DNA from 3 places in the Agaribacterium sp. ZY112 genome. Region 2 is predicted to be linked to each of the others. Evidence: predicted binding sites of a transcription regulator. Region 2 holds the regulator's gene; each other region holds the start of a gene.
What was found. Region 2 encodes sigma-54, which starts transcription at its own class of promoters, with help from an activator protein. Its sites were predicted from a motif close to TGGCACANNNNTTGCNNT; they were not measured.

Region 1: a site for sigma-54 is predicted at 1,525-1,542, ahead of nifB (nitrogenase cofactor biosynthesis protein NifB). Genes of this name have one in related genera too.
Region 3: a site for sigma-54 is predicted at 8,203-8,220, ahead of AB1S55_RS15440 (NarK family nitrate/nitrite MFS transporter). Genes of this name have one in related genera too.

What each region holds. Positions count from the first base shown of each region.
Region 1 is NZ_CP166840.1:2,454,483-2,465,272, reverse strand. Features, by position in the region: gene nifA (nif-specific transcriptional activator NifA) at 1-1,387, shown strand, start outside; gene nifB (nitrogenase cofactor biosynthesis protein NifB) at 1,579-3,018, shown strand; gene AB1S55_RS10710 (4Fe-4S dicluster domain-containing protein) at 3,038-3,307, shown strand; gene AB1S55_RS10705 (nitrogen fixation protein NifQ) at 3,315-3,905, shown strand; tRNA gene AB1S55_RS10700 (tRNA-Arg) at 3,999-4,075, opposite strand; gene AB1S55_RS10695 (methylglyoxal synthase) at 4,289-4,750, shown strand; gene AB1S55_RS10690 (PhzF family phenazine biosynthesis protein) at 4,810-5,613, opposite strand; gene egtD (L-histidine N(alpha)-methyltransferase) at 5,675-6,664, opposite strand; gene egtB (ergothioneine biosynthesis protein EgtB) at 6,694-7,989, opposite strand; gene AB1S55_RS10675 (hypothetical protein) at 8,238-8,900, opposite strand; gene AB1S55_RS10670 (flagellar brake protein) at 8,881-9,558, opposite strand; gene AB1S55_RS10665 (hypothetical protein) at 9,615-10,034, opposite strand; gene AB1S55_RS10660 (efflux RND transporter permease subunit) at 10,031-10,790, opposite strand, start outside.
Region 2 is NZ_CP166840.1:1,945,059-1,955,848, forward strand. Features, by position in the region: gene mgtE (magnesium transporter) at 1-673, opposite strand, end outside; gene AB1S55_RS08505 (HPr family phosphocarrier protein) at 679-948, opposite strand; gene rapZ (RNase adapter RapZ) at 958-1,839, opposite strand; gene AB1S55_RS08515 (PTS sugar transporter subunit IIA) at 1,849-2,292, opposite strand; gene AB1S55_RS08520 (RNA polymerase factor sigma-54) at 2,317-3,843, opposite strand; gene lptB (LPS export ABC transporter ATP-binding protein) at 4,030-4,755, opposite strand; gene lptA (lipopolysaccharide transport periplasmic protein LptA) at 4,757-5,314, opposite strand; gene lptC (LPS export ABC transporter periplasmic protein LptC) at 5,311-5,901, opposite strand; gene AB1S55_RS08540 (KdsC family phosphatase) at 5,888-6,436, opposite strand; gene AB1S55_RS08545 (SIS domain-containing protein) at 6,445-7,416, opposite strand; gene AB1S55_RS08550 (calcium/sodium antiporter) at 7,421-8,434, opposite strand; gene AB1S55_RS08555 (phospholipid-binding protein MlaC) at 8,542-9,246, shown strand; gene AB1S55_RS08560 (BolA family protein) at 9,346-9,588, shown strand; gene murA (UDP-N-acetylglucosamine 1-carboxyvinyltransferase) at 9,598-10,790, shown strand, end outside.
Region 3 is NZ_CP166840.1:3,548,890-3,559,679, forward strand. Features, by position in the region: gene AB1S55_RS15410 (ABC transporter permease) at 1-117, shown strand, start outside; gene AB1S55_RS15415 (ABC transporter ATP-binding protein) at 183-1,955, shown strand; gene AB1S55_RS15420 (alginate export family protein) at 2,003-3,175, shown strand; gene AB1S55_RS15425 (DUF5060 domain-containing protein) at 3,259-6,087, opposite strand; gene AB1S55_RS15430 (putative glycoside hydrolase) at 6,377-7,048, opposite strand; gene AB1S55_RS15435 (DUF1461 domain-containing protein) at 7,227-7,901, opposite strand; gene AB1S55_RS15440 (NarK family nitrate/nitrite MFS transporter) at 8,272-9,753, shown strand; gene AB1S55_RS15445 (protein kinase) at 9,935-10,790, shown strand, end outside.

The DNA of each region.
Region 1 (10,790 bases), 510 kb from region 2:
TTCCGACGCCGAGCACAGCGCAGTGCAATTAACAGCTATTTATACCGGCGAGAACAACAATCTTAAGCCAGGCACAGTAAAATACCGAAGCGGTGAAGGCATTATCGGCCGAATTTTAAGCCACGGCCGCCCCATCGTATTAGGTCGTATTAGCTCGGAACCTAATTTTCTCGACCGCCTAGCTATCTACGACTACGAACTGCCCTTTATCGCCGTACCGATTGAAAATAGCGAAGGTAAAACCATTGGTGTACTCGCAGCACAACCGAGTACACCTGCAGACGATTTCCTCAGTGAGCGCTTGCGCTTTATGGAAACAGTCGCCCATATGATTTCACAAACCGTGCGCCTAGTAATTAACCGTGAACTCGGTGAGGAGATTGCCTCTGAGCGCGATGAGTTACGCCGTGAAGTACGCGGTCAATTTGGTTTTGAAAAACTGGTCATAGGTAGTACCTCGTCAATGCGCCGTGTCTTTGACCAAGTAAGGCGAGTTGCCAAATGGGACAGTACCGTATTAGTACTTGGGGAATCGGGTACAGGTAAAGAGCTTATTTCCACCGCAATTCACTACAACTCACCTCGCGCTAAACAAGCTTATGTGCGTTTAAATTGTGCCGCCCTGCCTGAAACACTATTAGAGTCAGAGCTATTTGGCCATGAAAAAGGCGCCTTTACCGGTGCAATTAAACAGCGTAAAGGCCGCTTTGAACAGGCTGATGGTGGCACTTTATTTTTAGATGAAATCGGTGAGATATCGCCCATGTTTCAGGCCAAGCTCTTGCGCATTTTACAAGAAGGCGAATTTGAGCGTGTTGGTGGAAGCCAAACCATTAAAGTGGATTTACGTATCGTTGCGGCAACAAATAAAAACCTTGAAGCCGAAGTTGAAAAAGGCAAATTTCGAGAAGATTTATACTATCGCCTAAATGTGATGCCCATTCAGATTCCGCCTTTGCGTGAACGACGTGCCGATATTCCACAGTTAGCTGAATTCTTATTGGGCAAAGTAGCCGAAAAACAAAAACGAGAACTGCGTTTAACCAACAGCGCAGTGCGAATTTTAATGAGCTATCACTGGCCCGGTAATGTGCGTGAATTAGAAAACTGTCTTGAGCGCGCTGCAGTGATGAGCGAAGATGGCTGCGTCGATAGCGACGTAATTTCCTTAAGCGGTGTGCAAGTTGTTCCACCACCTGTGCGCAACGATTTTGAATTAAATCCTACCGACCTTGAAGACGATAACCTCGACGAACGCGAAAAAGTGATTGCGGCCCTCGAACAAGCAGGCTGGGTGCAAGCCAAGGCGGCCCGCTTACTCGGCATGACTGCACGACAAATTGCCTACCGTATTCAAACCTTAAATATCAATGTAAGAAAGATTTAGACTACACAAGTGAGAACGGAGCTCTAGTTCTCACTTGTGTAAGGCTTCTTACAATTGTTTCCTGAAAGCCTGTCAACTCAGCTACAAAAAGCCCAATAAAACCAATAAAAACTCAATATAAACAACAACTTATTAAAAGGCATAGGGATTGCAATCACTTATATCATTAACCGTTGTAACAAGTGAATGCCATGGACTTAACTATTATCGCCCGCTCTTCTGACAGCCCACCTGCTGATCAATGCCCTTCAACAAGCTGCCCAAGTTCCGCCACAAGCAGCAGCGATATTCCCGAGCACATTCAAAAGAAAATAGAAAATCATCCCTGTTATAGCGAGCAAGCTCACCAAAAGTTCGCACGTATGCATTTGGCCGTTGCACCAGCTTGTAATATTCAGTGTAACTACTGCAACCGTAAATACGATTGTTCAAATGAGAGCCGGCCAGGTGTTGTCTCGGAAATACTGACACCAGCTCAAGGTCTTAAAAAAGTGAAGGCCGTCGCTGCTGAGATCCCTCAACTCAGTGTACTTGGTATTGCTGGGCCCGGTGACGCCCTTGCTAATGCCAAACGCACCTTTGAAACCTTTCGCCTACTAACAGAACAACAACCCGAACTGAAACTGTGTTTATCAACCAATGGCTTGATGCTACCCAGCCTAATTGACGAACTTTGTGAATTTAATATCGATCATGTGACAATTACCATCAATTGTCTTGATCCAGCTATAGGTGCCAAGATTTATCCGTGGATATATTGGAATCATCGCCGTATACGAGGCGAGAAGGCCGCCAAGATATTAATTGCGCAACAACTCAAAGGCCTAAGCCTACTCAGCGAACGCGGAGTATTGGTTAAAGTAAATACAGTGTTAATACCAGGTATTAATGACCAACACCTAGGTGAGCTAAGTCAAGAAATCAAAAAGCGCGGCGCCTTTTTGCATAATTTAATGCCGCTGATTGCTGAAAAAGAACACGGTTCCTATTTTGGTGTTATGGGCCATGCCAGCCCAACCGCAGCAGAGCTAGAGCAGGCGCAAGCTACCTGCGGCATGGATATGAAGTTAATGCGACACTGCCGCCAGTGCCGCGCCGATGCCGTAGGCATGTTAGATGAAGACAGAGGTGCAGAGTTCAGCCTAGCCAAGCTCGAACAACAAGAGCAACAACACATATCGACAGAGGCCACATACAAGGCCACGCCGGAGCGCCATACGGCAAACCAGAATCACACCAGCTTGACCAGCTCAGCCCCCTTAATTGCAGTGGCGAGTAAAGGATCTCATTTGGTCGATCAACATTTTGGCCATGCCAAGGAATTTTTAATATATCGCGCTGGCCCACAGAGTGTGAACTTTGTAGGCCGGCGTTCAATCGAGGCTTATTGCTCGGGCACAGAGCACTGTGATGAACGCGAACAGCTACTTGAACAAGCCATACAAAGCCTTGAAGGTTGTGCCGCTGTTCTCTGCGCAAAAATTGGTTTTGGCCCTTGGCAAAAACTAGAAGCCGCCGGTATCAAACCGAGCAGCGATTTCGCTATGGACACGATCGACGAGGCACTTATGGCTATGAGTAGGCAGCTAGAAGACGCCGTTCAGGCAGAGCCTACCCATCAACTCGCTTAATAAAGCAGGAGTTCGGTTTATGGCAGTAAAAATTGTAGACGCGTGTGTCAGTTGTTGGGGCTGTTTAGATGTGTGCCCAAGCCAGGCCATCTATGAAGGCGACCAGCAAATGATGGTCAGGGCTGATAAATGCACCGAATGTGTGGGTGATTATGCCGACCCTCAATGTGCCAGTGTCTGCCCTGTTGAGATGGCTATTCTCGATAGCTTTGGCATTGCGTTTAACCCTCCGGGCTCACTGACAGGTATCTATCCAGAAAAGCTGGCTATGGTCATGGAGCAGGATTAACAGACTTATGAACCAAGTAGCCAATTTAAACCAAAGAACAAGTGAGCTCAGTAGTAATAAGCTCAAACTGCTACGCCAAGTTGAAAACATAAGAATGCTACAAGGCATTATTAAGTCTCAAGCTCAGGGCTTAACTGGCTTAAGCTCCTGCTTAGGCTTACAGAAAGAGCAAAAGCTGCAACTCTTAAATTTTTGCCATTTAAACTACAAGCACGCACCACCTGCGCTTAAAAAAAACGACGACTTATTACTCGAACTCAAAGAGCTTAGAAAGCAAGAAGCACAAGACCTAAACCAGTTACTTATAAGCGCCCGTAACGGTGAGCATGAAGTGGAGCTGTGGCTGGCTCAGATTATAAGCTTAGCCAGCTTAGGCAGTGCCCATTTATGGCGAGCCCTAGGCTTACAAAGCCGTAGCGACTTAAAACTACTACTACTCAATAACTTTCACAGTCTCGCGACTAAAAACAACAAGAACATGCGTTGGAAAAAGTTCTTTTATAAACAGCTCTGTGAACAAGGCGGCCACTATGTATGCCGTTCACCCAGCTGCGAAAGCTGTACAAGTTATAACGAGTGTTTTGCTGAAGAGCTATAAGGGGCAATCAAGACGGCTCAAAAAAATTCAAGCATAAGATTTTCATTGCACAAACAAAAAAGGCCCAAGCTTTCGCTTGGGCCTTTTTATATATGGCGCACTCGGAAGGATTCGAACCTTCGACCGCTCGGTTCGTAGCCGAGTACTCTATCCAGCTGAGCTACGAGTGCGTTACTCTCCGACATGTGCTGACCTCGTCAGAGGGCGCGTATAATAGGTATAGAGCACTTTAGAGTCAACACTTATTTTAAGTTTTTTTCATTTGCGCTAAAAAGCGCTAGCAATCCCCATGCAGCGGCCTAATATGTAGTAAAATCAATGCATTAGAGCGCTGATCAAATAGCGATCAATACGCCGAAAACAAGACCAACAAGGAGTTGCGCTTGAAAACCAAACTTGCCCCCCTACACAAGAACAAAAATATTGCCTTAGTTGCTCATGACAATATGAAACCTGTACTTAACGAGTGGGCCACAAAGAATCGCGAAGAGCTTAGTACCCACGCGCTATATGCTACAGGTACCACAGGTTATGCTCTGGAAAAAGCACTGGGCCTCAAGGTACATAAGTACATTAGCGGCCCACTCGGTGGTGACCAGCAAATTGGCGCAAAAATTTCTGAAGGCGATATTGATGTTCTAATCTTTTTCTGGGACCCGTTTGAACCCATGCCTCACGACCCTGATGTCAAGGCCTTGTTACGCCTTGCAGCCGCATGGAATATCCCCGTAGCTTGTAATCCAGCATCAGCGGACTTTGTCATCACATCGCCGCTTATCTCTTCCACCTATGAGCGCCACATTCCAGATTACGATCTTTATATCAAAGAACGTACAGCAGACTAAGCCCGGTGATTTGAAGCTAGTGCGACTGGCCTAGCTTCAAATATTTGTACCCCAGCAGTCTAAGTTCGAGCAACAAATTTGCCACTCAAACTCACGTGAGAACCACGTACGGTACCCGAGAATAATGCTCCTAAATTGCTGAGCTGGCGTCCTTGTAAGCGGTTTTTATTGAGCTTTAATTGCCAATACTTCATCAAATAACTATTTGCTGACGCCGTCGCGCTATCTTCATCGTTGCCAAACTGAGGAGCAAAATAGCGCATACAATAGTCTTCACGATAATCCGCTCGCCCTAAGGCCGTCACGATTAAGGCTTTATTCGTGTAGCGACATAGCTGCTTTAAATTGGGTCTGAGATAACGAAGCTCTGCCGCACTTTCAATTTCAACAATAACGTAATGAGCAGCAACCTCAACACTGTCGAGTACCTGGTGGCGCAAGATCGCCTCCCACGGGCCAATACGCACACGTTTAGCCTGTAATGCGGCATTCACCTCCATACTCAAACCTTTAGCCGTCTTAAGCACACTTAGATCTTTATTGGGCAGATGAATCTTAAACTTAGGATTATTTTGCAACGGCTCTTGCTGCTCAAGCCTGGAATAAAGCATCCAAGCACAGGCCATCGCCCCAGAGCCACAAAAAAGAACTTCTTGGCCATGGTGAAAAATACGTGGGCTGATGTCAGTGCTGTTGATTTGCTCTTCGGGAATAACAACAACGATATCTGGACTAACTTCGCTGCTGTAATCTAGGTACTGTGCCTCGTCGATGGCTCCAGAGTTAATGATGACTCGATGAGGGCTGCCTTTGCAGCCCACACCTGAGAAAGCGCTTAGTAATTGGTACTCTATATCTTTCAATGTGTTCTCTGTCCTAGCTTGTCGCTAGCTAAGGCCTTTGCATAGTGTTCGCTGCTTACACTTAATCTGCACTTAAGAGAAAGATACTAAACATATCTCCATCGGCTAACCACTTCTCTTGAATTTGCCAACCGGCTTGCGCAGCTAAGTGCTGAAATTGCTCGGGCGTGTATTTATAGGAATTTTCTGTATGGATGCTCTCACCAGCATGCATTGAGAATGAGCGCCCTGCAACACTAAACTCTTGATAGCAGGTGCTGACAAGGTGCATCTCTATACAACCTTGCGAGGCATTATAAAACGCATAGTGCTCAAATTGGCGTAAATCGATATCTGAATCAAGTTCGTTATTTAAACGACGCAGCACATTTAAGTTAAAAGAGGCTGTGATACCACGTTGATCATTATAAGCCCGGTGCAAAATAGCGGGAGACTTTTTGGTATCCACACCAATTAATAGCTTGGCTTCAGCCCCCAAACTTTCACGTACACTTTTGAGAAACTGTACAGCATCTACCGCATCAAAATTACCGATGGTAGAACCCGGAAAAAATCCCATCTTTTTATGCTTGGTTGATGGCAACTGCCCCGGTGCACACATATCAGCAACATGAGGTTTGACTCTTACATCTGGAAATTCATGCCTTAGGGCACGAGCAGATTGATATAAATGCTCGCCACTTACATCTACCGGAATAAAACTTCGCACTTGCTTCATCTCTTTTAACAACGGACGAATTTTTATTAGAGAGCCGGCACCAAACTCAACGATGGTCAGGTCATCATCTAACAAACTGACAAGCTGCTTCGCGACCTCAGGCAACATTGTTAACTCGGTACGATAAGGGTAGTACTCAGCTAAAGCGCAAATATCATCAAAAAATTGAGAGCCTCGTTCATCGTAAAAATACTTAGGCGACAAGCGCTTTTTATTTTCCGACAAACCCTGCCATACATCCTGTAAAAACTCAGGATCTAGACTCTGACATTGTTCACATTTCGATCTATGCTTTTCTGCTTCCACATTGAGTTTTTCTACTGCTAGCCCCATAGTGCCTCCTGCTCTTATGCTCTAAGAATTTATGCGTCCTCAGCTAAACGAAGCCCTGTAAACTGCCATCGATGATGAGGATAAAAGAAGTTGCGATAACTTGCCCGAAGTTGCGCTTGAGGGGTGACACATGAACCACCTTTAAGCACATACTGATTACTCATAAACTTGCCGTTGTACTCCCCCAAAGCCCCCTGCTCCGCTTTATAATGCGGATAGGCGTGATAACTGCTTTGAGTCCACTCCCATACGTCTCCCCACAACTGCTGTATACCTTGAGCGCCCGCCTGAGCTGCTTGTGGACGCCAGTATTCACACTGCAATATATTACCTGTATGGGGCTCTATGCCTTGCTCTATAGCCCTGAGGCTTGCGCACTCAAGTTCATGCTCATGAGGCATACGCTTGCCTGACCAACGTGCAAAAGCATCGGCTTCATAAAAACTTATATGACAAACCGGTGCATTTGGATCAATCGCCTTTAAACCATCCAAACCATATTGAAACCATATTGAATCTTGTTTCTGCCAATATTCGGGAGTTTGCCAACCGAACTTTTGTACGGTGGCCCAGCCATCGCTCAGCCACAGTAGAGGCTCTTGGTAAGCGCCGTCTTCCATAAACTCAAGCCATTGGGCATTGGTGACTAAACGATTAGCAAGCCGATGGCTGCCTAGATATACATCATGAGCCGGGCCTTCATTGTCATACGCAAAAGCCTGACCGCTATAACCCACTCGATGCATTCCGGCAGGCACATCAATAAAACCTAAATCGGGCGCTTGCGCCTGCAATTCTAGCTGGGCACTGGCAAAAATCGCCTCTTGCATGGGATTACAACTAAATAGATGCAAAATATCTGTTAACAATAATTCTTGATGCTGCATCTCGTGGTGCAAGCCTGTTTGCAGCAACATTTCTACCTCTGCAATATCACAGGTATTCGCTTCCGCTTGCTGTAAACAACTGAACATTTGCTCGTCAACATAAGCGCGATAGGCGAAAACCTGTTCAATACTAGGGCGAGTCAATAAACCCCGCTTAGGTCTCGCGTGGCGAGTACCTGCACTCTCATAATAAGAATTAAAAAGATGGGCAAAGTGAGGGTTAAATACTTGGTAGTTAGCTAGGTATTTTTTAAGAATAAAGGTCTCAAAAAACCACGTTGTATGGGCTAGGTGCCATTTAGCAGGGCTGGCATCAGGCATGCTTTGCACTTGCATATCTTCAGCACTTAAACGTTCACATAGCCCTTGAGTATACGATCGAAGCTGCTGATACTGATCAAACAGGTCCGCCATAGCTCCATACGTAGGTGTTTGCATAAAGAATCCATTTTATTTTCAGTGAAGGCCCTCTAAGCACTCACCTATCACTTGAGTTTAGAACAAATGTATAAACTTTCAGTGCTGAGTTAATGAAGATACAACTGATATCACAAAAACATGAAAGGATAAAAACACAAGAAGCTAAAACAGGCAAATAACAGTACAAAACCTAGAAATACAATAAGGTTTTAGCTAGATCTACTCAGTTTCTAATGCAGCTATTTATAGCTGTAAATAGCTGCTTGTTATGGCTTAGCTTGGTTTTTATCTTGAGCCCTGCGCTTGCGAACCACAAGCTTAGTCGCCAGTCCTTCCTCAATCTGACACAATGCACTGTATTTTAGTGCTTGTTTATACACATCCACCGCATCAAATTGGAAACGAAACAAAGCAGTGCCCGACTCATACTGCTCAGGCTCACGCCCCTCATCAACAAGAACTAATGCATCAAATAAGGCCGTTCTTTCTTTAAACAAGCGCATACACGAAGCGTGCATAGCCTCTTTTTCTTCAGCAATGGCCAAAAGCCTTAAGCGCTCTTGCTCCGCAGCTAAAGCCTGTTTCTCTTCTTCTGTGAGCTCTTTTTCTTCTTCGTAAGGTGTTGTTAATGTTTGGTAGCTTGTACCATCAACAAGCTCGTTATAGGTTCGGCCGTTTTCTTGGCGGCACTGAATACGAAAAATAGGCTTATTTTTTTCGCTCTGCTCTAAATCCAAAGTGCCACGAATAACTGTTTTACAACGAGGTACTCGCTCAGCGGCCTCCGCTGAGGCTTTAAGGTCTAAATACAAACGCTCATAATTTGTAGGCAACCACAGGCGGTCTTCATCCAAAGCACTAAGCCAAGGGCTATATGCCACTAATAAAACCAATAGGCCGGCAAAAGTCTTAAGACACGCTCTGTACATCACCAAAAGCCATGGAGTTAAAAATAAAACCAAATAAAACCAAGAGCTTTTCCTCATCAGATTCACTAAAGGCAATGCCATAGCTGGTATTACCGCTGGCACGAGCTTTTTTATTTTTAATCTCAGCTTTTAATTTAACTGTACGGCGTATACCGCCAACGTCAAATTTACCTTTTAACTCTAAGAGATCACCAGCCTCCCCTACATCTTCGTAGAGCTCTAAGCCGGCACCGCCTAAACTAATATCTGCAATTTTTCCAGCAACCCCACTTTGAGCTGGACAACTAAGGCTATAAACCAGCACAGGTAAAGCAACTTCAACTCGAGAGGCGCTGCGAACCATACGAAACTGCACAGCTTGAGGGAAATCGAGATACACCATAAACACCGGCATATCGGATATAAATAGAACACACGTTTGAAACAAGGCCACACCATTGGCCGACATCACTCGTATAACCACTTGCTGACCGACTTCTAGATGAGGAAAATCTTCAGCACCCGGCGCTGCAGTTATTAAAATACTCTCACCGGGCAAGCTACCTACTAATAAACAATCACAGCGAGCTTGAGGCTGAGCAGGGTCAGGATGGATTTGCACAACCTGACCAAGCTTAATATTAAGGTCGTTAAAACAAGGAGAGGATTCAGTCGTCATGGCTTAAAGATATGGCTTATAGGAATAGGCAGTATTCCTATAAGCATAGCCGAGACTTAAGAGATATGTTGCTCGACGGCGTAAGCATCTCTCATATCTTGAGATTGAAGTTTTACCTGCACACGTAAGCCAAGATTCAACAAAACAAAGAGCGCAACAAGACTAAGGGCTCCGCTAGCATCAAATGGTAGGTTAAACACGGCCGCAGCTAATACTAAGCCAAGTACAAAAACAGACAGATACGCGCCCATCATCGCCACCACCCAACTGAGGTACCAACCACGCAACCAACCAAGTAAGCAAACCAGCCACAAAACCAACGCACATAAAGCACCTAGTGCCGCTATTATCAACACCAAAGCTTGCAAGCCTAGAAGCGCAAACACCGCCATAGGTAAAGCAAGCACCAACAGTACAGACAACAGCAAGGTTGGCAAAGACCAAAGCACCAACCACAGTCCACTTAAGATCCTCATTGCTCAGCCTCCTTATTAACACGTCGCTTAAACATCGAAAAGCTAACTAAATAATGTTTAGCAGGCACATAAATATAACGATGGAAAGCGGCTTTAATTACACTAGGCAAGACCAACATGGTCGGTGTCACGGCCAAAGTTAGTACGGTTGAAAACACCAACCCATAGACAATAGCACTCGCTAAAGCAGTCCAATACGAACCAACGATACCGCCCATATTAAACTCACGGTTCACCAAGTCGACACTTAAACCCGTCGCCAAAGGCAATAAGCCTAAAATAGTTGTGACAGTGGTTAAAAAGACAGGGCGTAAACGCTGAGTAGCCGCCAGTATTGCAGCATCTTTTATCGAGGTTTTATCATCAGTCTGGCGAATATAATTAAAGGTATCAATTAAAACAATATTGTTATTTACCACAATACCGGCCAAGGCAACAATACCGACCCCAGTCATAATCACACTAAAAGTGCTTTGGGTAAGCATTAAGCCCAAAAACACACCCGCTGTAGAAAGTACAACCGAAGAAAGAGTTAATGCCGCCTGATAAAAGCTATTAAACTGAGCAACCAATAAGATAAACATTAAAAACAAAGCAAGTAAAAATGCGGTGGTTAAAAATGAAAATGATTTTTCTTGCTCTTCATTAGCACCGCGATAACTAAGCTCCACACCTTTAGGGAGCGGATGCTGCTCCATCCACGTCTGCACTTCTTTAAGCACATTATCAGCTACCAAACCTGAGTCTACATCGGCC
Region 2 (10,790 bases):
CGACTTCTGCGTCGGCCATATCGGCGCGGATCGCGTTTTCATCGGTGACCATGACTTCCCGCACAGTGGTGTTTGGGTCTGTTGTCAGTAGGGTCGCTAAAGGTAATAGGCCTAAGTAATCATCTTTGCGGTTAACAACAATAAGCGCATCTGTTGAAGGGGGTAATTCTGGGTGCAAGCGCAAATAACGCAGTACCACATCGAGAGTAAAACGCGGGCGAACCGTAATAGTATCTGTGTTGGTTAGGCCGCCTGCAGTGTCTTCGGCATAGGGTAGAACTTTTTCTACGCGTTCGCGGTCTTGGTTGTCCATCGCGCCGAGCACTTCTTGAATAACTTGCTCAGGCAGTTGTTGCAGGATGTCTACCACATCATCCGTTTCGAGACCTTCGGTTAACTCGGCAATGTCCTCGGCTTCGATATTGTTTAGGTAGCTGCTGCGTATATCTTCGGGTAGCTCTTCGAGTACTTCACCGAGTACATTTTTATCAACTAGGTCCCAGATTAGGGCGCGTGACGCTGGTGGGGCGGAAGAGAGCAAGCGGGCAATCTCTACAGGGCGCAAGCCGTTGACCATTTGGCTGAGCTGCCAAGTGGTGCCTTGGCCGAGTAACTGCTGTACTCGCCCTAGATGTGCCTGAGTCTGATTGTTCAGCTCTTCAGCCTGCTGCATAGATCTTATTCGTCTTCGTCAAAGCGGTTGTTGATTAAGCTGCAAAGACCCTTCATGGCCTTTTGCTCGTCTTTACCATTACAGCGAATAGTAAGCTCACTGCCTTTGGCTGCGGCCAAAAGCATCAGTGACATGATGCTTTTACCATCAATTGATTTGCCATCAAATTCGACTTCGATATCTGCCCCATATTGTTTTGCTGTATTTGCAAACTTTGTGGCCGCTCGGGCGTGTAAACCGAGCTTGTTAATAATTTGAATTTGTTGTTCCTTCATGGCTTTCCTTTATCGGACCGGCGCCATATATTTTGCGCTGAGTTGGCGGTGGCGAGTCTGAACATTTTTATAGTTGTCGCGCAGGCATGCAGCAATGTGCTCGCTAAGGAATACACTGCGGTGCATGCCTCCGGTGCAGCCAATTGCTATGTTGATGTAACTGCGGTTATTGTCTTCAAAGCTAGGAATCCACTTCCGAGCAAATGATTCTATATCGGCAGCCATTTGCTGCACGGGATCTTGGTCTTTTAAAAAGTTGATGACGGGTTGTTCGAGCCCTGAATAGCCTCTAAGTTCTGCTTGCCAATAGGGGTTGGGTAAGCAGCGCACATCAAACATAAAGTCTGAATCTACAGGTACGCCAAATTTAAAGCCAAAAGAAGTCAAGGTGATCGCAATGCCGTCACGCTCATTGTCGATGAGTTGACGTTTAACGGCACTGCGTAGTTCGTGTAAGTTTAGGTTGCTGGTGTCAATGGTGACATCTGCCAGTGCTGCTATGGGGGCAAGGATTAAATCCTCACTGCTGATCGCTTCGTGCAAACCTGTGTTTTTGTTACTTAGTGGGTGTTTGCGGCGCGTTTCGCTAAAGCGGCGTAATAAGACTTCTTTGCCTGTATCTAGATAGAGTATACGGAAGTTGTCGGAGTCTTTTTTAAGTGACTCAAGTAAGCTTGGCAGCACACTTAGGTCGCCATCAATATTGCGCGCATCAATGCCAATGGCAAGGCGTGCAGTGTTGGGGTTGTGAGCCTTGCGTATTTGTTCAGTAAGGGCAGGTAGCAGGCTCAGCGGCAAATTGTCGATGCAGGTGTAACCCTCATCCTCTAACAGGTTGAGCGCGGTTGTTTTACCTGAGCCGGATCGGCCGGATATCACCAAAATTTGCATAGTTAGGGCTCATTGCTCAGTGGCGGCGAGATAAAGTTCTTGTGCACTGTTTGCTTGGCGCAAGTGTTTTAAGTAGTCCTCGTTTTGCAATGCAGAAGCAATGGCCGCGAGGTTCTCTAAATGGTTCTGTTCACTGTTCTCGGGGGCGACCATAGCAAAAACAACATCAACAGGCTGTTGGTCGATCGCATCAAAATCAATACCTTGGTCCAAAGTAAATACTGCAAGCATCGCTTCATCGGTATCAAAGCGGCAGTGTGGGATTGCAACACCGTCGCCAATGCCTGTGGAGCCTAGTTTTTCTCTGGCAACAAGTTGGCTAAATAGCGTATTGGCATCCACGCCGTATTGTTCACCTAGTGTTTGAGCTACTTTGTCGAGTACGCGTTTTTTGCTGACACCTTCAATACGTGCCGCGCAGAGTGTTTCTGATAGAACGTTTTTAATCCACATAAACTTAGAATAATAAGATTGCTATTATGTTAATTGCTTGCGTTCGTTTGATGGCGGAATACTGAGAGATTCTCGGTATTTAGCTATCGTACGGCGAGCAACCTTAATACCCTGCTCTTCAAGCAGGGCTGTCATTTTCGAGTCGCTAAGCGGTTTGCGGGTATTTTCCGCCGCTACTAATTTTTTAATGATGGCACGAATGGCGGTGGATGAGCATTCACCTCCACCTTCAGTGGCAACGTGACTAGAAAAGAAGTATTTCAATTCAAAAATACCCTGAGGGGTATGCATGTACTTTTGAGTCGTTACACGGGAAATAGTCGACTCATGCATGCCGACGATTTCTGCTACATCATGAAGTACCATCGGCTTCATCGCCTCTGGGCCAAAGTCTAAAAAGCCCTGCTGTTTTTCTACGATGCAGGTTGCGACTTTAAGCAGGGTTTCATTGCGGCTTTGCAGGCTTTTAAGAAACCAGCGTGCTTCTTGCAGGTTGTCTCGAATAAAGGTGTTGTCGGCACTGCTGTCAGCACGTTTGACCATCGATGCGTAATCCGAATTGATACGAATTTTGGGTGCGATATCTGGGTTGAGGCTAACGGTCCAGCGCTGTTTTTCTTTTTTAACAAAGACATCGGGAACAACGTATTCGGTTGATGAGGTGTCGATGCTATCGCCAGGGCGAGGGTTAAGCGCCTGAATGATGGCTATGACAGCTTGAAGTTCAGGTTCTTTGATTTTTAGTTTGCGCATTAAGGTCTTGAAGTCGCGACTACCAAGCAGGGGAAGGTAGTTGACGATGAGTTCACGCGCTTTACTGATCTCTGGTGTATCTTGTTTTAGTGCATTGAGCTGGATAAGTAAGCAGTCACTTAAGTCTCTTGCTGCAACACCTGGGGGGTCAAATTGTTGCACTCGGTGTAGGACGGCGATGACCTCATCTTCTTCTAAGTCTTCAAGCTCGGTACTTAGGCCCTCAAAGATGTCTTCGATGCTTTGCTCAAGCATGCCGCTATCGGCAACGGCATCAATGATTGCTTCTGCAATCAATAGGTCACGGTCGCTCATTGGAGTGAGGTTGAGCTGCCAGAAAAGGTGGTCACCAAGGCTCTCTGTACCACCGCGTCGGCTCTCTAAGTCGTAATCTTCTTGATCGTTACGCGCTAGTCCCGTGTTACTAAACGAGTTGGCTTGGTAAACGTCGTCCCAGCTGGTGTCTACGGCGAGGTCGGTTGGAATGTCATTACTCCAATCGCCTTCCGATAAGCCATCGCTGGCATCGCCTTCGTTGACTGATTTCTCATTAGCTTGATGGTCAGCTTCACTGCTGTTGTTTGCTTTGTTCTCTTCCGGATTATTTTTGTTTGACTCATCTGAGCTACTGCTGCTTTCTTCTACTTCGTTTATTTCGAGTAAAGGGTTGCTTTCAAGGGCTTCTTGAATTTCGGCTTGTAGGTCAAGAGTAGAAAGTTGCAGCAAGCGAATGGCTTGTTGTAACTGAGGGGTCATCGTTAGCTGATGGCCCATCTTTAACTGGAGAGATTGCTTCATAGGCGACTACTTATGTTGCTCTGGGGCCCGTAAACGCTCTGCGCTATTGGGTTTGGTAACTTAGCTAAGTTTAGTATTCCCTTAGCTTCAGGGCAACGCTTTTAAGCAGATAACAAAGCAATCTTTATGCCGAATGTGCTTGCCAATTGCTCTGCCATCGACTAGGCCTGCAGCAAGAGGTTGGTTTTAGAGTGTAAAGTGCTGGCCTAGATAGACTTCACGTACTTTTTTATTGCTCAAAACCGTAGCGGAATCACCTTCGGCGAGTATTTGGCCTTCGGAAACGATATAGGCTTTTTCGCAAATATCGAGCGTTTCACGCACATTGTGATCGGTGATTAAGATGCCAATATTTTTTGCTTTGAGTTGCAAAATGATGTCTTTGATATCACTGACCGAGATCGGGTCAACGCCGGCAAAGGGTTCGTCAAGCAGAACAAAATTTGGCTCGCTGGCCAGTGCGCGTGCAATTTCTACTCTGCGGCGCTCACCACCACTTAAGGCCATGCCTTGGCTGTCTTTGATGTGGGTAATGTGAAACTCTTCGAGCAGCTCTTGTTGTTTGTCTTTGCGCTGCTGTTTGCTTAGTTCTTTACGGGTTTCCAAAATCGCACTGATGTTTTCAGTCACAGTGAGTTTGCGAAATACGGAGGCCTCTTGGGGTAAGTAACCAAGCCCTGTGCGCGCGCGTTTGTGCATCGGCATGTGGGTGATTTCTTGCTTATCGATAAAGACTCTGCCGTGATCGGGTTTAACGATACCTGCGATCATGTAAAAGCAGGTGGTCTTACCCGCGCCGTTGGGGCCGAGCAGTCCAACTACTTCGCCGGAGCTTACTTGCATGCTGACATCAACAATAACTTTGCGGCCTTTATAGCTTTTGGCCAAATGCTGTGCTTCTAATATGGGCATGTTATTGCGCTGAATTTTCTTCTGGTTGTTGCTCGGCTGCGTCTTGTTCTTGTTGCAGGGCTTTAGGCGGGATAATCATTTTCACGCGTTTTTTCTCGTCACTGCCTTCACTGAGGCTGCTTGCTTTAACAAGGGCTTGTTTTACATCGTACTCAATTCGATTGCCGCTTAAACTTGCGCCTTCTTGGTCCAGTGTTGCGTCACCTTCAAGGATAAGGCCTTTATTGTGGATATCGTAATCAAGCTTTATGGCTCTGGCTGTGACAGGTTCTGCGCCAACACTTGGTGTCTGCTGAAAGTGAGCTGGGCGACCTGTGGCTAGTACTCGGGTGGCTTTTTCTGCATTACCAAAAATAATCACGTCATCCGCTTTAATAAGCATGCTGCCCTGCTGCATGGTAACGGAGCCAGAATACGTGAGTGTATTCTTTAGCTCGTCATAAACAAGGCTCTCAGCTTCCAGTTCCAGGTCTTTCTCTGCATCGTCGGGAAGGGCGAGGCAGGCGCTGGCGATGGCACAAAGGCCAAGTAAGAATAGAGGCCGTGTAGCTTTGCTCATGGATTTATTTTCTCGGGGCTGTGTAAGCCCTTTACTTTACTTTTAAGTGTGATCTTACGCTGTTGTAGATCGGCGATCATTCCTACAGCACTGACCTTACCAAGCGGGCTGACGATTGTAACAGGCTTGTTGGTGTACGCTAGTTTTTGCTCTGGCTCAAAAATAAGCTCTTGAGTATGCATAACGGTGTGCATGTTGTTGAGGTCGGTATGCTGGGCGATGACGTCTTCGCTCATGGTAATGATGCGTTCGTTGCTTACATGCGCTTTTTGAGCCTCAATTTCCCAAGGGTTGGTTTGGCCTACAAACTCAATTATTGGCTTTTTTGCGGTGCTATAACTACTCGCTTCTTCATCGTTGGGGCGGTAGTGCTTAAGTTCTGCAGCTTTAAAGGTGTAACTTAGGCTGCCGTCTTCATTAAAGTATTGAGTGTCGGTATCGCGAGCCACTGCATAGGCGCTGATTTTGGCGTTGGTCTCTTGTTCGACCTCGCCCAAAATGCTGCTAGTACTATCGCTAAAAATAAGCAGTGCGCCAACCGCAATTAGCAAAGCCGCGGCGTAAAATGAGAACTTATAGACTGACATAAGGTGCGAGTGCTTTTTCGTAATTGCCTTGCGCGATCATAAGCATGTCGCAGGCATCTCTAACGGCACCATCGCCACCGCGACGGGTGCTGATCCAATCAGCCATTTCTTTTACTTGCCAGTGGGCACTGCAAAGGCTTAGCGCTAGGCCAACACGAGTCATAACGTGTAGGTCGGGCCAGTCATCGCCCATGTGGGCAATGTTTTCGAGTTCGCAAGGGAATTGCTTGAGTATCTCCTGCAGTGCAACGAATTTATCTTCGCGGCCTTGTATTAACAGTTTGATGCCGAGTTCATTGGCGCGACGCTCAACGATGGCACTTTTTCTGCCGGTAATAATGGCAACTTCAACACCACTCTTTTTTAGCTGTTTGAGGCCTTGGCCATCTAAGGTGTGAAAACACTTAGTTTCTAGGCCGTTGTTATCAAAATAGACCTTGCCGTCGCTTAATACTCCATCGACATCAAGTACAAGTAGTTTGATTTTTTGAGCTTTCGCAAGCAGCTCTGTGTTTTTTAATACTGTTTTAGGCATGTTTTTTCTCAATAAATTCCGGCACGTAACAGGTCGTGCATATGTAATACACCAACGGGGTTGTTGTGATCATCTGCTACGACAAGGGCGGTGATTTTATATTGTTCCATGAGGTGCAGTGCTTCGGCGGCCAGCAGGTTTTGATTTACCGTGCGCGGTGAAGCGGTCATGACTTCGCTCATGCTTGCTAGGTTTAGGTCGAGCTTGCGAGCAACAACACGGCGCAGGTCGCCATCGGTGAAAATACCGGCAAGGCATTGTTTCTCATCGACGACAGTCGTCATACCAAAGCCTTTACTGGTCATTTCAGTTAGGGCTTCGCTTAATAAGCTGTTGAGCTGCACCTGAGGCAGGTCGTCGCCCCCGTGCATAATATCTTTGCAGCGCAGTAATAACTTTCGACCAAGGGCGCCACCGGGGTGAGAAAAGGCAAAATCTTCAGGGCTGAAACCGCGAGCTTCGAGCAGTGCTACCGCAAGCGCATCTCCCATAACCAGAGTTGCAGTGGTGCTTGAGGTTGGAGCAAGGTTGTGCGGGCAGGCCTCTTCTTCAACGCTCACATCTAGGTTGACGTCAGCAAATTCGGCAAGTGGGCTGCTTTGTTTACCGCTCATGCTGATAAAGCTTACGCCCAAGCGTTTAAACATCGGGATGAGGGTGATCAGTTCATTGGTTGAGCCGGAGTTGGATAGGGCAATAATCACATCTTCGCGAGTGATCATGCCAAAATCCCCATGACTGGCTTCGCCCGGATGAACAAAAAAAGCGGGAGTGCCGGTGCTTGCTAAAGTGGCAGCAATTTTATTGGCGATATGACCGCTTTTGCCCATGCCGGTCACAATGACTCGGCCTCGGCAAGCGAGAATAAGCTCACAGGCACGTACAAAATCATCACTTATGCGGTCGATAAGCTGGGCTACGGCCTGGCTCTCTTTAAGAATGGTTGTTCGGCCGCTGTTGATTAGATTTTGGGAGGTCATAGACTTAAGCGCTCACACTATTCTGATACAAGATGTAAATGTAGGCGGCGTAGCTTATCAGTAGGATGCTACCGGCGACACGCCCGAAGCCTGGCTTTTTGTTCGGGCTCAATTTGTTGCGGCTTAATAGCGCGTAGACAACAAATACGACTAGCAGCAGGGTTAAGCCAAGCATATAAAGGTAGTCTCGGCTGAAGACCGTTGAGTCATATGTCAGGGGTGCAATAATGCCTGGAATCGACATAACAGCGAGTAGGTTAAAAATGTTTGAGCCGATGATATTACCTAGTGCTATGTCGTGGTGGCCCTTGAGTGCGCTTACTACGGAGGCCGCCAGTTCGGGTAGGCTAGTACCGATGGCAAGTACGGTTAAGCCTATGATTAAAGGGCTTACCGAGAAGTGAATGGCTGTTGTTTGTGCCCCCCAGATAAGGATTTTTGCGCTCAGAATTAGCAGGATTAAGCCAAATGAAAACCAGAAAATAGCAGCGCCAATAGCCATGGGCTCGACACCTTCTTGCTCTTGTTCCATTTCTTTGGCACTTAAGTCGTGGCTTTTACTCCAGACCATATAGGCAAGGGCGGGTATTAAGGCGAGTGCAAGAATCCAGCCTTCGCTGCGACTAAGCGTGGCGTCACGTAAAAACCAACCTGCCAATAAGGTGATGAGTACTAAAATGGGCAGCTCATCTTTGAGGATGTGTTTTTGCACAGGAATGCGTGCCACAAGCGCGGTGATGGCAAGCACTAAGCCGACATTGGCAATATTGGAACCGATGGCATTGCCGATAGCGATATCACCGGAACCATCCAGTGATGCATTTAAGGAGACCAATACTTCAGGCGCTGATGTGCCAAGAGAAACAATGGTCAAACCTATGAGCATCGGTGCTAGGCCAAAGTTAAGTGCAAAGGCAGCGGCGCCTGCAACAAAGCGGTCGGCTGACCAAATAAGCCCGCCAAACCCTAAGAGGATGGCGACGGCAGCAATATAAATAGTTGGGATACTGTCAAGCAAGGAGCTGTGTCCTGATGTTTCTAAGTTTAAGGTGGCGCCATATTACTGCTGCCATCGGCCTTTGTCAGCTTGAGAAAGTTAAGCTCGACCCAATATAGGCTTTATTCGTGTGCCGCAAGCGTTACAATGCTGGCGGAACTTATATGAAGGGCGGCGCTCTTAGTGTCGTTCGAATGTTATTAGAGGATTTTTTTGTGCAACGTTTACACCATATTTTAGTTTTGCTGTGTTGTTGGCTGTCGGTCTCGGTTTTTGCCAATGAGCTAGCGCCAGAGCCGAGCCCTGCAGAGGTGGTGGAGTCGGTAACTAGCAAATTGTTAAGTGTTGCAAAAAACAATACCGAGCTTCTAAAAAGCTCGCCTGATCAGTATTTTGCGCTTGTAAGGTCTGAGCTTGAGTCTTCGGTTGATTTTGAAAGCATTGCTAAAAACGTGATGGGCAAGAAGTATTGGCTGTCGGCTACCGAAGAGCAGCAGAAGCAATTTGTTGAAGTGTTTACCAATAGCCTTGTAGAAACTTACGGTAAGGGTATGGCTAACTTTGCTGATTTAGATATCTCGATCGAAAGCTCCCGCCCTTCGGAAAAGTCTGATAAGACCCAGTACGTTGTTCAAAGTGTAAAAACCGACAGCGGCTCCAGCAAGATTGTTTATACCATGCGCAATGTAGACTCTGTTTGGATGTTGCGAAATGTGACTTTAGATGGCGTTAACCTTGGCAAGACCTTTCGCTCTCAGTTCAATCAGGCTGTAAAAGATGCCGATAACGATCTGGGCTTGGCGATCAATAGTTGGGGCCAAGAGGCTAAGTAATGGTGGCTTTTGCATTCGCTTGTCAAAACGAATGCGCAAGATGGGGTTTTTTATTAGAATGGTCGGATTTGCCGTCGTAACTATTGTAAAAGGCCCCGCATGCAAGTTGAAGAAATTAAGGCGCTTATCGAAGCGTCACTCCCTGATAGTACCGTTGATGTTCAAATAGACGGTTCACACGTCGCGCTCAATGTTGTTAGTACTGCTTTTGAAGGTTTAAACGCCGTTAAAAAGCAGCAGCTCGTCTATGCTGGTCTACAAGATGTTATTGCAAGTGGTGCCATTCACGCTGTGCATATGAAAACCTTCACTCCGGCAGAGTGGCAAGCGCAAAGCGCTTAAGGCCTTTTCATGGATAAATTGTTAATCACTGGGGGCGCTCAGCTCAGCGGTGAAATTTGGGTTTCTGGCTCTAAGAATGCCGCTTTGCCTATTTTGGCTGCGACTTTATTGGCAACTACACCAACGAGTCTAAGTAACCTCCCTCACCTTAATGATGTTACTACGATGCTTGCGTTGCTGCGCTGCATGGGAGTGGATATCACTATTGATGAAAAAATGAATGTTGAGGTCGATGCCAGCGACATTACTGAATATGAAGCGCCTTATGAGTTAGTTAAAACCATGAGGGCTTCCATTTTGGTGTTGGGGCCTTTATTGGCTCGCTTTGGCAAGGCCGATGTTAGCTTTCCTGGTGGTTGTGCCATCGGTAGTCGTCCTGTTGATATTCATCTGCGTGGTTTAGAGGCGATGGGGGCAAGTATTGAAATCGATGGTGGCTATATTCGTGCTCGTGCCCCAGAGGGTGGTTTGCGTGGTGCTCACTTCTTGATGGATAAAGTCACTGTTGGTGGTACGGAAAATCTACTTATGGCTGCGGTGCTGGCAAAAGGCACAACCATCTTAGATAACGCGGCTAAAGAGCCTGAAATTGTCGACCTGTCTAATTGTTTGGTTGCCATGGGCGCCAAAATTAAAGGCATTGGCAGTGATCGGCTTGAGATTGAAGGTGTTGAGTCTTTGTCTGGTTGCACGTACTCCGTTATGCCCGATCGTATTGAGGCTGGTACTTATTTGGTGGCTGCGGCTGCTACTCGAGGCTCGATCAAGCTTAAAGGCACTGATGCAGAAAGTATGGAAGCCGTGCTGATTAAGCTGCGAGAAACGGGCGCTGCTATCGATATTGGTGACGATTATATTAGCCTTGATATGCATGGTAAGAAGCCAAAAGCGGTGAGTCTAAGAACGGCGCCTCACCCGGCTTTTCCAACGGATATGCAAAGCCAGTTTATGGCTATGAATGCTGTGGCTGATGGGGCTTCGACAATTACTGAAACGATTTTTGAAAATCGTTTGATTCAGGTGCACGAGCTGAATCGTATGGGCGCTAATATTGCTCTAGAAGGAAATACTGCGTTGGTTGAGGGGGTGGAAAAATTAAAAGCAGCCCCTGTGATGGCGAGTGATTTACGAGCCTCAGCGAGCTTAGTGATTGCGGGTTTGCTGGCTGAGGGGGAAACCTTGGTTGATCGTATTTATCATAT
Region 3 (10,790 bases), 1.6 Mb from region 2:
TCACAATCACTAGCTAAAATCATGGTTGCTGTACTCACCATCGGTATTATTGGCTTCTTACTTGATCGAATCATGTACACCCTACAAGGCTTATTTACTTTTAGCGACAAGCGTTAAGCCCAACTAATTAGCAGCGGCGCCGATAACGGCGCCCAAACTAAATGATTTATTGTGAGTAAAAAATGACTTTCTGCCAGTTAAAAAATGTAAGTAAGAGCTACGGCACAGGTAACAACGTAACCGAAGTACTGCATGATATTAATCTCGATATTAAAGAGGGTGAATTTGTTGCCATTGTAGGTTTCTCTGGCTCGGGTAAAACAACCCTTGTAAGCACCATTGCAGGCTTAATCCAAGCCGACCAAGGTGAAGTAATCTTTAAAGACAAACCTGTAACAGGGGCTAGCTCAGAGCGAGGCCTTGTTTTTCAAAACTATTCATTGATGCCCTGGCTCACTGTATTTGGCAACATTGCCCTTGCAGTCGACCAAGTATTCCCCTCTTGGTCAAAATCCAAGCGTAAAGAACACGTTCTAAAATACGTAAATATGGTTGGCTTAAGCCATGCGGTTGATAGACGCCCCGCTGAACTAAGTGGCGGTATGCGCCAACGAGTATCCGTTGCACGAGCTTTAGCCACCCAACCAGATATGCTCTTATTAGACGAGCCCCTATCAGCACTGGATGCATTAACCCGCTCAAAATTACAAGACGAGATTGAGATAATTAGTCAGATTGAGAAAAAAACAATTTTGCTGATTACCAATGATGTAGATGAAGCTATTTTACTTGCTGACCGAGTTATTCCTTTAAATCCAGGCCCTAAAGCTAGCCTTGGCCCAGAGTTTGTTATTGATATCGACCGCCCTCGCGATCGTACCGCAATGAATAACGACGAGACATTTAAGAAGTTAAGAAAAGATATTACCGAGTACTTACTTAAAGTAGGAATGGAAGCAGCCAGCGACGATGACAATGTGAAGCTGCCTGACATACAACCGAATACAGCATCAGAGTTCCCGAATAAAGTAGCAGAAAATGCAGCAAAAGCTCGCTCTATCGCACTGGATCGTTATGTCGAGTTCTCCAATGTACACAAAGTTTATCCAACACCTAAAGGACCACTAACCGTTGTTGAAGGTTTTGACCTTAAAATGCGAAAAGGTGAGTTTATTTCATTAATTGGTCACAGTGGCTGCGGAAAGTCGACTGTTTTAAGTATGGTTGCCGGCCTAAATGAGATAAGTGATGGCGGCATTATCCTTGACGGTAAAGAAGTGAGTGGCGCAGGCCCAGACCGAGGCGTAGTATTCCAGGCCCCTTCTCTTTTCCCTTGGCTTAGCGCTCGTCAAAATGTCGAGCTCGGTGTTGAGCGAGTTTATCCACATGGATCAAAAAAAGAGCGAAAAGAGATCGTCGAATATTATCTGTCTCGTGTAGGCTTGGCCGATTCGATGGATAAAAAGGCCGCTGAACTCAGTAATGGCATGAAACAGCGTGTAGGTATTGCTCGCGCTTTTGCCCTCTCCCCCAAATTACTGCTGCTTGACGAACCTTTTGGTATGCTTGACTCATTAACTCGCTGGGAGTTACAAGAAGTTTTAATGGACGTTTGGAAACGTACACAAGTGTCTGCCGTTTGTGTAACCCATGACGTGGATGAAGCAATCTTGCTTGCAGACCGTGTTGTCATGATGACCAATGGCCCCAATGCTAAAGTCGGAAAGGTATTAGAAGTTAATTTACCGCGACCTAGAACACGCAAACAACTATTAGAGCACCCTGATTACTATAAATTACGAGAAGAAGTGCTAAGCTTCCTCGAAGAATATGAACACGGGCCCGCAAAAGCAAAAAAGAGCGAAGCCCCAAAAGAAACAACAAAGAATTCCAACACGGAAGAAACGGCTCAAAGTAACACGGAAGAAAAAGAGCAAATAGCTGAACCAGCTTAATAATTTAACAAAGTTTGATAAGAAACACTTACCACAAGGGGTAAACAATGCTTAATTTGAAAAAATCTATTCTTGCTAGCGCAATTGCAGCATCTACATTAGCTACTGCAGCAATCGCCGAAGAGCAAAAAGGTTTTATGGAAACTATGGCCGATGGAGACGCCAGCGTTAGCTTTCGCTACCGTATGGAAAGCGTTACCCAAGATGCTAAACCTGAAGATGCTTTAGCCAATACATTAAAAACTCGCCTTAACTATAAGACAGGTGAATACAACGGTTTTGGTGCCTTCTTAGAGTTTGATAGTGTCAGTGAACTTGCCGAAAAAGACTACGACGATGGTCTAAACGGTAAGACTGATTACCCCGTAATTAAAGACCCTGAGTACACAGCGATGAACCAGGGTTACGTAAAATACTCTAATTCAGGAGCCAGTGCTAAATACGGCCGTACTCGTATCTTATTAGATAACCAACGTTTTGTTGGTGGTGTAGCATGGCGTCAAAACGAACAGACATTTGATGCGTTTGCTGCAGATTACAAAAACGACAACCTTACCCTTACTTACGCTCACATCATGAACCGCCTCAACATTGTTGGTGACATCGATGACACTAAGGATGATTTATTAAACGTACAGTACAAATTTAGCCCTGCTGCAGTATTAACAGGTTACGGCTATTTTCTAAGTAAAGAAAACGTCGATAAAAGTGATAACGACACCATTGGGGCTAGCTTTACTGGTAAAGCCGGAGGCTTTGAATACCGCGCAGAAGCGGCGCAACAAGAAACCGATGCATATAGCGCTATGTATAGTCACTTAAAAGGTAGCTATAAAGCAGGCGCAGTTAAGCTAGGTCTTGGTTACGAAGTTCTTGGTGCTGATGGTGCTGATGGTTCAGTTGGTTTTGCTTACGGCACCAACCACAAGTTTAACGGTTGGGCAGACATGTTCTTAAAGACTCCGACAGGTGGTTTAGTAGACCTTTACGGTAGTGTTGGCGGTAAGTTTGGCCCTGTTAGCGGCGCGATTATCTATCATGACTACGAGTCTGACGACAGCAGTGTAGGCGCTGGTGATCTAGGTTCGGAAATCGATTTTGTTGTAAAAGGCAAAGCAGGGCCTGTTGGCTTGTTACTTAAGTACGCCAACTACAGCTCATCTGATGATTACGGTACCGATACTCAGAAGCTTTGGTTACAAGCTACCACTAAGTTCTAAGCCTTGCGCCAAGATCTTAGCAAGAAATAAAAACGGGAGCTTAACGCTCCCGTTTTTATTTGCCATTTAGAATCGCTATATAATTAGCGCGTTTCCGAATTTGATAAATCCCTCGCGGCACTCACATTGTTATCTTGATGTCTAAACATCACTCTATCGACCTTAAAAAACTTCGAGCGACCAGAAAGAGTAAAGACATAATCCTGCCCCGCTTTTAAATCATAAATTGCAACACGCTTATTGTTATGCCCCCCTAAATCCAAGCGGTTACCAGAGGCCCAAACAAAATTATTGTCCTGACCACCATAAAATTTTGTGTTGCTAGTCAAAGCAGAAAGAGGCGCTTGATTACCATGAGCATTGCCCGCCTCTGGCCCTGCAGAATAATCCCCATCTAAACGAACGTAAGCATCATTAGCAATATCACTTCTGAATTTGCCATTAAAGTCCATATTAACCTTGGCAATATGCATGTCTAAATAATACAAACCCGCCTTATTAATTCTAAAACTGTATGTTAAAGGTGAAGCGGCAGGGCCACTTTGCGGGTTATTACCAAGAAACTCTAAATAGCCACTGCCGCTGTAATTGGCAATGTCAGTGGCTCGTTGCCATAAATCGAGGTCTGAATCAGTATTTTCAACATCGATAATAACTAAGCCATTTTGCTCGTTATAAGCACTTGAACTAGCTGTTTGTTTATAAACCAACAAGACCCAATCACTGCTACTTTCACTAGGAGGCGCACCTAAATTAATTGCTCCAGGCCCTTGTATATCAGTGTCATTATGAGTCTCACCCGTGCGCGGATTAAACCAAAGGCGCTTATAGCTTGCATTATCTGGCAGGCTAAGGTTAGTTGCTCCACCATTGCGAAGGTAAATTAAATAAGCCTCTCCCTCATTGGCTAATACCCAATCATCCGTTGTCGAAGTGAGTTCATTACTGGCTTGCATAGCCTGTAAATCAATGTTCAATCCGCCCTGAACAACATCGCGGAAGAACGTAGCCACATGACCACTTTGCTGCCAATGTGCGTCAAACTCTCTTAAGTCTTCTACGGCTAAGTCGTATGCGTGGCCTGAACCATTATTTTTTAAATACCATTCAAAACCCGCACCCCCAGCCATAATATTGGCCCACATCCAATACACACGCTGACGTTTAGTAACAGACGTATTGGGTGTTGGGGCTTGCCCACCCGAAGCCTCTGTCATGGTAATGACCCAAGGATTACCGGCATCAGCTGACTTTTGTGCCCACTCTAAGACCTTGCCATAAACACCACCACTTGCGCTCTCCGGTATGCCACCAAACTGGAAGGTCGGGCCATCGATTGTTTCATGACCTAATAAAGCCTCATATCTATCGTGCTCACCAGGATACGTATGCATAAATATCGCATGTTTATAAGGATCTAAAGCACGAATATAGTCGGCAAACGCTTTTTCTTGTGCTGCGGTATTGGTGTTTTCTTCACCTAAGTTCCACTGCAAAGCAGGATGATGAGCAAAACGAGAGATTAACTCTCGATAATAAAGTTTACGCTCAAGTCCAAGATCACCACCATTAAGTAATTGATCGTTCTCGGTTTCCTGAGTCATCATATGAATCAATAAACCCTTTTGGCTCATATGACTAAAAGCGAGCTCCCACTGATCTAATTTACTGACATCAAAGTGACGACGATTACCACTGTACTCAACCCAAGGGTGAGCATCACAGCCATCACCATTTGCCGTCATTGCCATAACATAAACAGCATTAACACCACGGCCGCTAATATAATTAAGTAAACCGATTAAACTTTTGCCTTTACCGCCATTCCAAGTAGGGTCACCATTATCCCAATCGGCTTCATGTGAACTAAAGCGATGTAACACGCCTTTACACGAGCCTACATTGTCATGCTTAGTTGTATTATCAAAATCAGCATAACCAAAAATATTTTCCGGGCTATCCATACCGGCTTCTATATAAACTGAATTATCACCGGCAAAGCGTAAATAGCGCTCCCCGTCTATATGACGAAGTAAACCACGCGCACGCATATCACGACCGCTTGCCGCACTATCAGCCACATTAAAACGGCCACTTTCACCATCAAAAACCGTTAATGGATTTCCCTCATCACGAGTAAGGCTGGCTGCAATATTATTACCTTCACGGAAACTAACTTCGTAATTCCACGCTCCCGTCTTAGGCGGCATAAAGTGCGCACGCCATACATCACCTAAAGCAGCACCGCTATTAGCAGCATCCCCATCAGCTGCAAAGTGGCCAGGCACCCAATATTCACGTTCACCTTGATAAAAGCGCACATCAAAACGTAAGTCTTTATAGGTTGCATCAATACTTTCATTCGCTTCATAACCTTGGCAAATAACACTGACTTTATGCCACTGATTTAAATCACCTTCGACACTACATACACCGCTCTCTCCGCCGCCGTTTTCACCGCCACCTCCGTTAAAAACATCCGAGCATGGCTCAGAACCACACATACATACACTGGTGAGTGTGCCACTGTTACGACAGTCGGTGGCCGTTTCTCCCCAAACACTTCGACACTGAGAGGTAAAGTCACATTCATCGATAACAGGGCTAGGTTCAGGGGTCGCCTCTGTACTTGGTGTCGTTTCTGGCGTGCTCTCTGGCGTAGATTCGGGCGAGCTGACTGCGCTCGCCTCAGGAGAAGGCAAAACTGAGTTATTAGGGTTCGGTAACACAGAGGGGCTAGGAGTCGCAACGATACTCGCACTCGGAGCAGGCATCGGTGACTGACCAATAATAGGGCTGTTCTGTGCATCAGGAGCAGAAGGAGCATTAACCAGCCCTCCTTCCGAACCTCCACCACAGGCTATTAACAGTAGGCTCAGTATAAACGTTAAAAAGACTCTATATATTGTCACCGCTAGCGCTCTCGAGTTATTTAATTCAAAAGCATCATAATTATTTAGCAGAAGCCAAGCGCGGCGGCGTTCACGCTTAGTGATTAAATGAACTCCATAATGAGAACCAGTGCACGGAGAACGCTCTCTATGAAAGGGTGTTCCTATATAAAAATCACTCTTGCCCCTTAGCCCAAATATTAATCAGGAGCGTTAGCATCCCTAGCATAAATAGCTACGAGAGTAAGAAAGAGATAACAAAGAGGAGAAGAGAGTAAGACCCAAAGGGCCTTACTCTAACTACAAACGATTACCGTTTAGCGCAAGTTACTTTATCAGCAGGAAACGCAGCCAAACGAATATCACCAATTTCCAACTCCATCTTGTCGCTGGTGTTTAACATAAAAACGGTGGTGATTTTACTAAAATCCAACTTACCATTATCAAAGCACTGCAAGGGTACGGGAAAACTTACCCATTTCTTTTTAGGTAATTTTTTTAAGGGTGCCTTGATCGGAATCGAGCTACGAGTCTTCCAATCCCAACCAGACTCCATACTAATATTTACATGATCTTTAGGAGCTTTAATAACTCTTACATCAAACACTAACGCGGCTTGGTCTTTCACCGAACTAAGATCAAAGTGTTTGGCGCCATTATTTAAAGTTGCATAATAAATATTTTCATTCTGGCTGCCCCACTCCGTACGTACATCTTTGGGTGTCCACTTAAGACGAATACTATCGCCCTCTGCATGGCGCTTAGCAGGTGATGCTTTTAATGCCCCTTTTATTGTCTTACCACTGTTATTCTCGAGCTTAACCTGACCAAATTGCAAAGAGAACTCCCAAGGAGCAACCCCTTGGCCAGATATAAAATAATTGGTCGTGGGGTCTACATTTTGCCCCCAAACTAACTGAGAAGCACACAAAATAAGAAACAAGCTACACGCAGAACGAATATGGGCTTTTATCACCTTCATCTAAGGCTCCTATATCTAAACTTATTATTAACAGCTTAGGCTACAACAGGCCCAATAGAGGGCCGACAAGAAACGAATCCAGACATTTAACTTCTAAAGTAAAACCTACTTATAGCTGGGTGATGTATTCATCTTAGAAACAGGGTAACTATGCTAAAAATAGGGGTACTGATTCAGGTCAAGCCTTCTTGGTCAACAGTCTTAACAAGAGAATAAAGCAGGGTAAGAGCAAACAACTTAAAAACACCCAAGCAGCCGCTATCCAACCAAAAAGAACAGGTGCCAACATCATGGTCGACATTAAGCTGTCTTGATAATAAAAGAACCACTGATGCTCTTTAGGGAACACCCAAATATGAAAAAGATAAAATAACTGAGTTGGGCCAATAAAAATTAAAGCCAAGGCCAAGGCCGTAAAAACAAAGGCGTTGCCAAGCAAACACTGTTTTATGCTTGGCAGTGGAAGAGAACGCTTTATAAACAGCCACACCATAAGGCTAAGCACAACTACGTTTATAAGTACCAACCAAGTTAAACGGTCAATCAGCTTAGCGACATCTTCTAGGTGCACAACTTCGGCATCACGCAATAAAGCCTGCTTGCCATGACTGGTCGCGGTTTCATAACTAATCTCTGTTAAACCCTCACCATGCTGATGCACACTGCGATTAATCTCGGCAAAGAGTTGGTAGCGTTGTTCCGCGCTTGTTTCTGCAAAACCTTGTTTATAACGGTTCTGAGGTGCAAAGCGTTCGATGCCAGAAGCAATACCGGTATGGTCATGCCAGAGTGGGTACAAAAAATCGACTTTTGCTAAAGCCACCCAAGAAACACTAAAGGCTAATATCAACACAGATAAAGAATAGATTGCTATTAGAAAGAACCGTGATTTGGGAAGAGCCCCAAAGAAGAGCCGAGCAAAGTGCATGAGTACAAAAAATACGCCTTAGTTTTAGATGCCCCATCATAAGTCAAGCAAGCAGCCTAAACCACAGCATAAATACACATCTAGTGAGACAAAAAACAGAACACAACTTACAAACAGGCACCAATGAAGTGCAAATGCATCAAGTAAGAGCAAAACACCTGATCACTTTTCAGTCAGGCGGGGTGGAGCTTAAGAAAAAACGCGGGCAAGCGCCCCATTTCAGGGCTGGCACGATCGTTGCTAACATCCAGCCACAGACTTTTATTTAAAACTCACCATTTACCGAGGACACCCAATGAGCTCGCAAAAGCTTAATCTCCTGGACTTTTCACAAGCGAACATTCGCTTACTCCACCTGACGTGGTTTGCGTTTTTCCTAACCTTCGTGGTTTGGTTCTCTCACGCACCACTTCGCCCTGTGATCATGGAAGCCTTTGATCTAACCATGCCTCAGTGGAAAGCCCTATTGATTCTCAACGTGGCTCTGACCATTCCTGCCCGTATCGCCATCGGTATTGCCGTTGATAAATTCGGCCCTCGTATTACTTACTCCATCCTATTGTTAAGCGCAGGCGTACTCTGTATCGCTTTTGCCTCTGCTCAAACTTATGAGCAACTTGCCGCGATTCGTTTTGCGATGGGTTTTGTGGGTGCAGGCTTCGTAATTGGTATCCGCATGGTGGGTGAATGGTTCCCTGCTCGCCAAGTAGGCCTTGCTGAAGGTGTTTACGGAGGCTGGGGTAACTTCGGTTCTGCAGCGGCAGCATTTACTCTTCCTACCATCGCGTCACTTGTTTTTGGTGGTGACGATGGCTGGCGCTACGCGATCGCATCAGTTGGTGTGGTTGCTTTCATCTACGGCATTATTTTCTACTGGCGCGCACGTAACACCCCTAAAGGCTCTACTTACTTTAAACCTAAGAAGAGCGGTGGCCTGGAAGTTAGCTCTAAGAAAGACTTCTACTTCTATTTGGCTATGAACCTGCCTATGTACATCATTCTTGCTGTATTGGCTTGGAAACTAAGCCCTTCAGGTGTTGGCCTTCTTGGTGAAACCGCTGTAAACGCCATCTATGTCGGTCTTGTTGCCCTATGTGCCTTCCAGTTCAGCCAAATCTACAAAGTTAACAAAGAAATGCTTAACGGTACCGTTGTTGTGCCTGAGCACGACAAGTACAAGTTTAAACAAGTTGCGGTATTAGACTGGGCTTATTTTGTTACCTTCGGTTCTGAGCTAGCCGTTGTGTCTATGCTTCCTGGCTTCTTCCTAGATACCTTTGACGGCCTAACCATGGCCACCGCTGCAATGCTCGGCTCCGCTTACGCCTTTATGAACCTTATTGCCCGCCCAGGCGGTGGTTACCTGAGTGATAAATTTGGTCGTCGCAAGTCTATGTCTGTATTTATCATCGGCCTAACCATCGGTTATTTCACTCTGTCGCAGGTTGACGGAAGCTGGCCAATTGCTCTTGCGGTTGTTGCCGTCATGTTCTGTTCTTTCTTTGTACAGGCTGGTGAAGGTGCAGTATTTGCTATCGTTCCTCTTGTTAAGCGTCGTATGACTGGCCAGATCGCCGGTATGGCGGGTGCTTACGGTAACGTAGGTGCAGTAACCTTCCTTACTATCTACAGCTTCGTAGACGCCTCGACCTTCTTTATGATCATCGGTGGCTGTGCATTAGCAGTATTTGTCATTGTTCAGTTCCTTGAAGAGCCAGAAGGTCATATGACTGAGGTACTTGAAGACGGTACTGTACAAAAGATTGAGCTTACTTAAACGCGACATCTTAATAGCAAATCAAAACGGCCCTTTATGGGCCGTTTTTGTATTTACTTACTTTACAGCCTGCTTCCGATATTAAACCTAACCACCCATTCAGAACATTGCACAAAACCTAGATACAAAGATAATAAACATCAACAAAAGCCCTAGCTCAAGTCAGATAAAAGAGAACAACATGGATCACCTACACAGCGAATTAAAAATCAAACTTGGGCAATACAGTGATAAAGGCATCAAACCTGAAAACCAAGATACCGTCGCCGCCCGTATTCCCGATGGTAACGCTCTGGTTAGTAAAGGCATCGCAATTGCCATCGCCGATGGCGTCAGTACATCAGATGCAGCCAAACAAGCCAGCCAAAGTGCCGTGAGTGGCTTTTTAAGTGATTATTATGCAACACCCGATACATGGTCGACCGAGAAAAGTGCCAAGCAAGTTATTGGCTCACTCAATAACTATCTCTGGGGGCAAAGCCGTAACAATGTTCGCCAAGAAGCCTCTTTAACCACCTTCTCTTGTGTTGTACTAAAAGGGGATACGGCCTTTATTTTCCACGTCGGCGACAGCCGTGTTTATCGTTTACGGGATAATAGCCTAGAGCAAATCACTCGTGATCACGCTCAGCGCATTGATAAAAAAACCACCTATTTAAGTCGCGCTTTAGGCGCCGACCCACACCTAGAAATTGATGTCCATAAAGAGCAAACCCAAGCTGGTGATATCTTTTTACTTACCACCGACGGTGTGCACGATGTACTTAAAGACAAAGATATTCAAAGCATCATCGAAAGCGATGGCGATGAGCAAAAACGCTGTGAACGGCTCGCCAAAGAGGCCCTTGAGGCCGGCAGCAAAGACAATATCAGCTGCCAATTAGTCAACATAGAAGCCATCGGTACCCCCTCACAAAGTGATGCTGTACAGGTATTAAGCCAACTGCCCTTCCCCCCCCTATTAGAAGTAGGCCAAAAAATTGATGGCATGCTGGTGAAAAAAGTAATCCACGAAAGCGAGCGCAGCCAAGTCTACG